Regions from separate parts of the Sinorhizobium sp. genome, predicted to be linked through region 2. Evidence: predicted binding sites of a transcription regulator. Region 2 holds the regulator's gene; the other holds the start of a gene.

Region 1 (4,411 bases), on a different contig from region 2:
GCCGAGCGTACCGGCAAGACGAAACCGAGCGTGCTTTCCAACAATTTCTCACTGGCCGAGATGGTCGAGCCGGTCTGGGCCGGCTGCATTTCGTCCTCGGACGACGCCTGGATGCACTGGCTGGAGGAGAAAGGCGTCACCAATTTCGCTTGGTCGAGCCAGGCGCGCGGCTTCTTCACCGACCGCGCGGGCCGCGGCAAGCGGGACGATTCGGAACTTGCCCGCTCCTGGTATTCCGAAAGCAACTTCGCTCGGCGGGACCGGGCGATCGCACTCGGGCGCAAGCTCGGCAAGGACCCGATTCAAATAGCGCTCGCCTATGTTCTGGCGCAGAAGGGCCGTGTCATCCCGCTGATCGGCCCGCGCTCGCTTTCCGAGCTCAACCACAGCCTCGACGCTTTCTCAATTGCGCTTTCCCCAGGTGACGTCCGGTGGCTGCGAGATGGCGACCCGGGCCAGTCGAGCGCTGCCTGAAGGTCCGCTCGCACTAAAAGCTGCCTTGTATCGGTTCAAGAGCTTGATACGCTCGTTGCAATATTCTAGCGCGTTTCACTGTTCATTGGACCAGTGAAACGCTCTAACACTCTGAAACTGCGCATTTCCGCACGGGAAGCCGGTACGCACTTTCTCCTGTTAGTACTCATGCAAATCGAGCCGAGCCATGCGAGCGGACAGACAACAGATTGACGAGGCACTGGCAGCGACAGAAACCATCCGCAGCATCCTTCGAGACGCGCTCCTTGCGGTTTATCTGCATGGATCGGCAGTGTCGGGTGGCTTGCGACCGCAGAGTGACGTCGACCTCCTCGCGATCGTCGACTGCCCCATGGCTGACGAACAGCGTCGCGATCTTCTGGCGGCTTTGCTGCGAATGTCCGGCCGCCATCCCCGTCTGGTCGGGGCGCCCCGCTGCATCGAACTGATGGTGTTTCTGCGGGCAGATATCGCCGCACCGAATTTTCCTGCTCGGGCTGAATTCATCTATGGCGAATGGCTGCGGGACACCTTTGAATGCGGAGGTCTCCCCCTACCTGTGTCCGACCCGGAAAACACGCTTGTGCTGGCCCAGGCGCGACAAGAGGCCGTTCCACTGTTCGGCCCCGATGCAATGGAGCTTCTGCCCTCGCTTCCGCCGGAACAAATTCGCCGCGCAATGCGCGATGCACTCCCCTCATTGGGCGACAGTTTACAGGGGGACGAGCGGAACGTGTTGCTAACCCTTGCGCGCATGTGGCGTACATCGGCCACCGGTGACTTCATCACCAAGGATGCTGCAGCGACATGGGCAGCAAGCCAGATGCCGGACGAGGAAGCTGATATGCTGATCTACGCGGGTGAGGCCTATCTGGGCAAGGTCAAGGACGACTGGCAAGATCGGCAGACTGCTTCCGAGCGGACGGCAGCATTTCTGCGCCAGCGGGTCTCGGAACTCCTATGACGCTTTGGGGCGGAAGCTGCCAGGAAGCCGTCTTCCGCTTAGCAACGGCAGGAACGCACCATCGTGCTGTATCTGAATCGGCCGCGAGGATTATCTCGCGCAAGGAGTGTCGGAATCGCGTTCAGCCGGTCGTCTTCAAGACGGACAAGCGATGGAGAGCAGCATGACTATTACCATTACCGCCTTTGAGCGGTCGCCCGATGGCGGCCAGGGGATGGCGCGTGACATGCGCGTTCGCTGGGCGCTCGAAGAAGTGGGCCAGCCTTACCACGTTCGTCTTCTTTCGTTCAAGGCGATGAAGGAACCCGCGCATCTCGCGCTTCATCCATTCGGGCAGATTCCGACCTATGAAGAAGGCGATCTCGCTTTGTTCGAGTCGGGGGCGATCGTGTTCCATATCGCTGAGCGCCATGCGGGCCTGCTGCCGGACGATGCCCATGCCCGGGCGCGCGCGATCACATGGATGTTTGCCGCGCTCAACACGGTGGAGCCGCCGATCGTCGATCGCGAGGTCGCCGAGTATCTGGAAGGCGACGAGACCTGGTACGAGCGGCGTCTGCCCTTCATCGATGAACGCATCCGCAGGCGGCTGGGCGAACTTTCCGGCCGTCTGGGCAATGCGGACTGGATCGACGGAGCGTTCAGCGCCGCTGACCTCCTGATGGTGACGGTGCTGCGGAGATTGGAAGGATCGGGGATACTGGAGGAATATCCGAACCTCTGCGCCTATGTGGCCCGCGGCAAAGCGCGGCCCGCATACAAACGCGCTTTCGACGCTCAGCTGGCGGTTTTCACCGCCGCACCGACCGGCTGACAAAGGTCCGCGCCGGTCGATTGATTACAAGCGGCAACGTCCGAGCGAATCCGGGACGTCCCACTTTCCAACGGCCGTTCGGGCTTGTATGTTCCCCCTCCGTTCTTAAGGCCGCGGCCGGATATCAAAGAGCTCATCGAGGGAAAGTAAATGGCGACGGCGGCGTATCTGGAGAAACTGAACGATAGACAGCGCTGCGCCGTCGAATATGGTATCGGAGCAGGAGAAGACGCCCAGGCAGGCCCGCTTTTGATCATCGCCGGCGCGGGCTCCGGGAAGACCAACACCTTGGCTCATCGTGTTGCTCACCTGATCGTCAACGGGGCCGATCCGCGCCGCATTCTGCTGATGACCTTTTCGCGAAGGGCCGCGGCCGAGATGTCGCGCCGCGTCGGGCGCATCTGCGCGCAGGTGCTCGGTCCCAGTTCCGCAACGACGACCGACGCTCTTTCGTGGGCGGGCACATTTCACGGTATTGGGGCACGGCTGCTGAGAATCTATGCCGAACAGATCGGGCTGAATGCGGAGTTCACCATTCACGACCGCGAGGACAGCGCCGACCTGATCAACCTCATGCGGCACGAACTCGGCTTCTCGAAGATGGAAAGCCGGTTTCCGGCCAAGGGCACCTGCCTGGCGATCTATTCGCGGGCAGTGAACGCGGAAATGCCGCTGAATGAAGTGCTCCGCACTTGGTACCCGTGGGTGTCCGGCTGGGAACAGCAGTTGAAGGAACTGTTTGCCGTCTACGTCGAGGCCAAGCAGGCGCAGAACGTCCTCGACTACGACGACCTGCTTCTCTATTGGGCGCAGATGGTCAGCGATCCCTCCCTGGCCGACGATATCGGCAACCGCTTCGACCATGTCCTCGTCGACGAATATCAGGATACCAACAGACTCCAGTCCTCAGTGCTGCTGGCCCTGAAGCCCGGCGGGCGCGGCCTGACGGTCGTCGGCGACGACGCGCAGTCGATCTACTCGTTCCGGGCGGCGACGGTCCGCAACATTCTGGATTTTCCGAAGCAGTTCTCGCCGCCGGCCGAGATCGTCACCCTCGACCGCAACTACCGTTCGACCCAGCCGATCCTCGCGGCCGCCAACGGGGTCATCGATCTGGCCCGGGAACGCTTCACCAAGAACCTCTGGACGGATCGCGAGTCGGCTGAACGTCCGAAGCTGCTGACGGTGAGGGACGAGGCCGATCAGGCGAACTGCATCGTCGAGCAGGTGCTTGCCAATCGCGAATCCGGAATGCTCCTCAAACAGCAGGCCGTCCTCTTCCGCACCTCGAGCCACAGCGGCCCCCTCGAGGTGGAACTGACCCGCCGCAACATCCCCTTCGTAAAGTTCGGAGGTCTGAAGTTCCTCGACAGCGCTCACGTCAAGGACATGCTGGCTGTGCTGCGCTTTGCACAGAACCCGCGTGACCGCGTCGCAGGCTTCCGGCTCCTGCAGATGCTGCCGGGCGTCGGCCCGCAGACCGCAGGCAAGATCCTGGACACGATCGCAACCGACCCCGAGCCGTTGATGGCGCTTGGGGAAGTCCCCGCTCCGCCGAGGAGCGGCTCGGACTGGCTGTCCCTGGTCGAGCTGCTGCAGGCCCTGCGCAAACCCGCATGGCCGATGGAAATCGAGATTGCGCGGATATGGTACGAACCCCATCTCGAACGACTACACGAGGATGCCGAAACGCGCCGGGCCGACCTCGTGCAACTCGAGCAGATCGCCGCCGGCTATCAGAGCCGCGAGCGCTTTCTCACCGAGCTGACGCTCGATCCGCCGGACGCGACGAGCGACCAGGCCGGCGTACCGCTGCTCGACGAGGACTATCTGATCCTGTCGACCATCCATTCGGCCAAGGGGCAGGAATGGCGCTCCGTCTTCATGCTCAACGTCGTCGACGGTTGCATTCCGTCAGATCTGGCCACAGGCACCAGCCACGAGCTGGAAGAGGAGCGGCGACTTCTCTATGTCGGCATGACGCGCGCCAAGGACAGTTTGACGCTGATGGTGCCGCAACGCTTCTTCACCGGCGGTCAGCACGCGCAGGGTGACCGCCATGTCTACGCGAGCCGCACACGCTTTATCCCCGCGACATTGCTTCAGTTCTTCGAGAGTGCAATCTGGCCCGTCGCCAGCCCCAATGCCTCCGAGCGCAG
Region 2 (4,411 bases):
CAGTAGTTCCCCCCGCGAGAATTTCGCCGTCCCGAAACGGAACAGTCGAACAATCATGACAACAACAAGGCGAAATTGCGAACCGGAGGACGAACGGAGGCAAAAAAACGCTCGCTATGGTTTACGAAACGTAAATGAGTCGCTGGACCATGGTCCGATAGAGCGCGCCAAAGGTCCGAAACCCGTTGCCGGGTTTCCCTGCCGATACATATCGCAATAAGCACCCGCGTGGCTCGTCGGCCGCGGGGTGCGGCGGCCTCAGAGCTGGCCGAAGCTTCCCGTCGGTGCAACTCTGAGGCTCCGTCCCCGGTTGGCGTGGTGCCCGTGCTCCGGCCCAAGTCCGAGAGGATCTCGCAATGGACGACAGATACGATTATGGGCCGCCGGAGCGACGGGCGGCAACCGGCCTCCCCCTAGGCATAATGCTCCTGTCGATGTTGGCGATTGCCGTTTATCTGCTTGCCGGAGCGGCGCTCCTGGACGGCAGAAGTCGGGATGTCGCGGCCTACGTCGCCCGGGCAGGCGACGAAAGTCCGACTGCGGCGCCGGACAGCGGACGGCGCCCGTGACGATGGCCCACAACCGTGCCACGGGCGTATGCGGCGCGGCACGCCTCGAATGCAAGCAAATGCTCCGGAGCAAGTTGACGCTGTGATCAAAGCTGCTAAAAAGCCAGCCGTTGGTGAATGGGCAGCAAACCCGGTAGCGATCGCCGGTTTATCGAGAACTCGGAAACGAATTTCACGAAGCTCCGCAATCACCTGGAAGAGTGGCCGAGCGGTTTAAGGCACCGGTCTTGAAAACCGGCGTGCGTGAAAGCGTACCGTGGGTTCGAATCCCACCTCTTCCGCCATTTCGGAGTTGATCCGGGCACGCCGGAATTCCCAGCTTCTCGTCACTGATGGCCGTCTTCCCCAGCCGCAAGGCTCGTGGCTGCCCTGCCCTTCCGACGCTCTGCGTCACCTGCCGGAGCGGAAGAAGCTGCTTGGGACTCCATCGCGAAGGGGCGATATTCGGGTGGGTGAATTGCAGCGTGCCCTACCGGGCGGCAAGGGTGAAGCCGGCAAACGGAATGCACTGGCGCGCGGGGCCGAAAAATCTTATACAATGGGTGACCAGTGGGGTCGTAGCTCAGTTGGGAGAGCGCCGCAATCGCACTGCGGAGGTCGAGGGTTCGACTCCCTTCGACTCCACCATTCCCCTCTTTTGTCCAGCCCGGAGACCCAGGTAACGGATCTTACCTGAGCTAACATCCACCGATGCCGGACGTCAGGTTGCAGAGCCCGGGCGATGCCGCGGCTCGGCTGCGCTTGCCAAAAAAGCTGATTTGAGAGAAAGTTTTAGTCTGACCCGTTCGAGGTCTGGGCAACTCCCGCGAGTGGAGAAAAACATGCCTGTTAAATCTTTGGTGGCAGCCGTAATTTTTTCCCTCTTCGCCCTTTCGGGGTGCGCCAGCACAGGCTCGACCAACACGACCTATACTCAGTGGTACGGGCCCTATCCCGAGCCTGAATTCGACGTTCTTACGCCGGGCGGACTGCGCCTTGCCTATTAGCATGGCATAGGCGAGCGACTGGGCCGGCCGCTGTAAGCCAAACATGCGAGAGCGTATCGCCCCTGCCCCCAGATTCCGAGCGATCGCCATCGCACGCCGCATGAGAAGCGGGCAGGCATTCAGCAGCAAGCGGTATTCACGGAATTTTAGGCACTTGCGGAACACATATGGAACAGATAGTTTCTGTTCTTGATTTGTTTCGCGATTCTGGAGTGACGCCATGCTGACCCGCAAGCAACAGGAATTGCTTCTGTTCATTCATGAACGAATGAAGGAATCCGGGGTTCCGCCGTCCTTCGACGAGATGAAAGATGCCCTGGACCTTGCCTCCAAATCGGGCATCCATCGTCTGATCACCGCACTCGAAGAGCGCGGGTTCATTCGCCGGCTACCGAATCGCGCGCGGGCCCTCGAAGTCATCAAGCTGCCGGAGGCATATGCCGGCGCTTCGCAGGTCCGCCGCGGCTTTTCGCCGAGCGTGATCGAAGGCAGTCTGGGCAAGCCTGCGGCCCCGCCCCCCGCACCGAAACCGGCGCCCCCGGCCGAGATCGCGTCGGTCGCTGTCCCGGTCATGGGCCGCATTGCCGCCGGCGTGCCGATTTCCGCAATCCAGAACAACATGCACGATATTTCCGTACCGGTCGAAATGATCGGCAGCGGCGAGCACTACGCTCTCGAGATCAAGGGTGATTCGATGATCGAGGCCGGCATCCTCGATGGCGATACGGTGATCATCCGGAACGGAAGCACTGCCACCCCCGGGGATATCGTCGTCGCCCTGATCGACGACGAGGAAGCAACTCTGAAGCGTTTCCGTCGCAAGGGCGCCTCTATTGCGCTCGAAGCCGCCAATCCGGCTTACGAGACACGGATATTCGGTCCGGATCGGGTCAAGATCCAAGGCAGGCTTGTCGGCCTCATCCGGCGGTACCACTAGCCTCCCGACGAGGTGTGCAGGCGTTTCTCACGGAAGTACGCAATTTCAACGCGTTAGAAGTGGGGGCATTGCGCCTTGGGGCGCTATGGCCACGCCTCCACAGAACCGAAGCTATATTATACAGAATAAAAAAGACCCTATTCCAAATGTACCCTCTTGCGGATTGCGGGCAATCATTCTAAATCCGCGCCACGATTTGAAAAATCGCAAATCGTAGAGGCCTCGTGGCGGAGTGGTGACGCAGAGGACTGCAAATCCTTGTACCCCGGTTCAATTCCGGGCGAGGCCTCCAAAATTTTCCACAATGATATCAAAGCGATAAGTGGCAAAGAGCTTCGTGTTGTGCGAATGCGGATGTCGCATCTCGTTGCAACTGGATTCCCTTGATTTTCAACGGCTTCCCGGCACACTCGGCAAATCCGTGCAACATCGTTCTACAAGACCGGCGGGTCATTTTTCTTTGCCTTGCGCTTGGTCGGCTTTCGTTTGGAAACCGCCCGGCCGATGGCACGGCCGTGATCAGGCCGGCGCAGCTCGGCTATCTGATCGAAGGCATCGACTGGCGACTGGCGAATGCCGCAAAAAAACCTGGCGTCGACGTCGGCCGGATGAGCAAAACCGCTGGCACGGCGGGAGCGAATATGATTCCATGCCGTCATGACCGATGCGGCCGATCAGCTTGCCGACGACCTCACCAGTGCGCACGCGATGATCCTCGCAAAACGCGCGGCACGACGTGGGGCGGAAGCCGTTGCCGCTCGGGCTCAGGCGGTGAACTCGCACTCGGATGCACTGATTGCCCGGCTCCGGCTCGAGATCGAGAAGCTGAAGCGCGACATCCATGGCAGCCGCTCGGAGCGCAAGGCCAGGCTTCTCGAACAGATGGAGTTGCAGCTCGAGGAGTTGGAGGCTAACGCCGGTCAAGACGAAGAGATCAAGCTGCCTGACCTGCGGCCCTGTGAGACGGTGATTGGAAGTTAAAGGGAAACACGGTGCGGACCCAAAAAGAGATTAAAGCTGACCTGCTTGCGGCGCTAAACTCCGTCGGCGACGAAAGACTGGCGCTCTTGGGCTTCGAACGACGAGAGGGTTCGTTTACCTACATGCGAATCCTGGAGGAAGCCGAGCAGGACATCGTTTTCGCAGCGGATTGCTTCCCCACGTATCAGCCGGACGAAGAAATGCACCTTCACCCGGCCATGCGGCTTGGCATGAGATCTGTAACCAAGGCGACGCTAGAACTGGTGGCGGGCAACAAATCTCTTTTGGCGGATGCGCCAGAAATCATCGTGAGCCAGCCAATTGAGTTCACTGCACCAAAGGAGCAACACGTCAGATGGTTTGCAAGCGGCAGTGATCAAATGAAGGCGCGTATTCGTGAGATTGTTGCCTTTATTGAACGATGGCCAGCCCCATTTCTTGATGAGATCCGAACTCCACATGACTTGATCAAGATTTACGAACGGGGCGATGAGCGAATGCTCAAGCAACGGCATTGGTACCTGTTTTTGGCCGCAGCGCAGATGGTCTCCCATGGGAACCGCGCCGACGCACTCTCCGTCTTGGAAAATAATCTTCGCGCCCCAGGCTTGAGGAAACGCTACGCCGTCGCCTTCGAGACCTTATCCAAAGGCCATCCACTCAGATCTGCTGTCGGCATTTCGGACCCTGGGGCAAGCTAGTCATTCGCAAATCATGCCGAAAATTCTTGAAGGTCTCTAGCTGCGGCCTTCACCGGATGCTTACCGTAAACATTGCGATCCGCGCCATGCATGTAATTCTCGACGAGTTCCGCATCTGACGAATTGCCGCAGAGGGAGTGCCGACATCCCAATTGAATTCAATAGACGGGGCAATGTTCGCTGATGACTTCATAGCCGGGCCCAAGTTCCCGTCTGATCTCCTCAACAAGCTGGTAA

The links. Region 2 encodes LexA, which represses DNA repair genes until DNA is damaged. Its sites were predicted from a motif close to TGTTCNNNNTGTGTTCNG; they were not measured.
Region 1: a site for LexA is predicted at 2,342-2,359, ahead of AC5J09_RS03960 (ATP-dependent helicase). Genes of this name have one in related genera too.

What each region holds. Positions count from the first base shown of each region.
Region 1 is NZ_JCACWC010000001.1:812,487-816,897, reverse strand. It holds gene AC5J09_RS03975 (aldo/keto reductase) at 1-474, shown strand, start outside; gene AC5J09_RS03970 (aminoglycoside adenylyltransferase domain-containing protein) at 662-1,438, shown strand; gene AC5J09_RS03965 (glutathione S-transferase family protein) at 1,602-2,252, shown strand; gene AC5J09_RS03960 (ATP-dependent helicase) at 2,403-4,411, shown strand, end outside.
Region 2 is NZ_JCACWC010000003.1:1,715,236-1,719,646, forward strand. It holds gene AC5J09_RS20260 (hypothetical protein) at 357-569, shown strand; tRNA gene AC5J09_RS20265 (tRNA-Ser) at 764-853, shown strand; tRNA gene AC5J09_RS20270 (tRNA-Ala) at 1,121-1,196, shown strand; gene AC5J09_RS20275 (hypothetical protein) at 1,391-1,555, shown strand; gene lexA (transcriptional repressor LexA) at 1,776-2,492, shown strand; tRNA gene AC5J09_RS20285 (tRNA-Cys) at 2,711-2,784, shown strand; gene AC5J09_RS20290 (hypothetical protein) at 2,927-3,151, opposite strand; partial or broken gene AC5J09_RS20295 (transposase domain-containing protein) at 3,150-3,422, shown strand; gene AC5J09_RS20300 (hypothetical protein) at 3,485-4,174, shown strand; gene AC5J09_RS20305 (immunity protein CdiI family protein) at 4,333-4,411, opposite strand, start outside.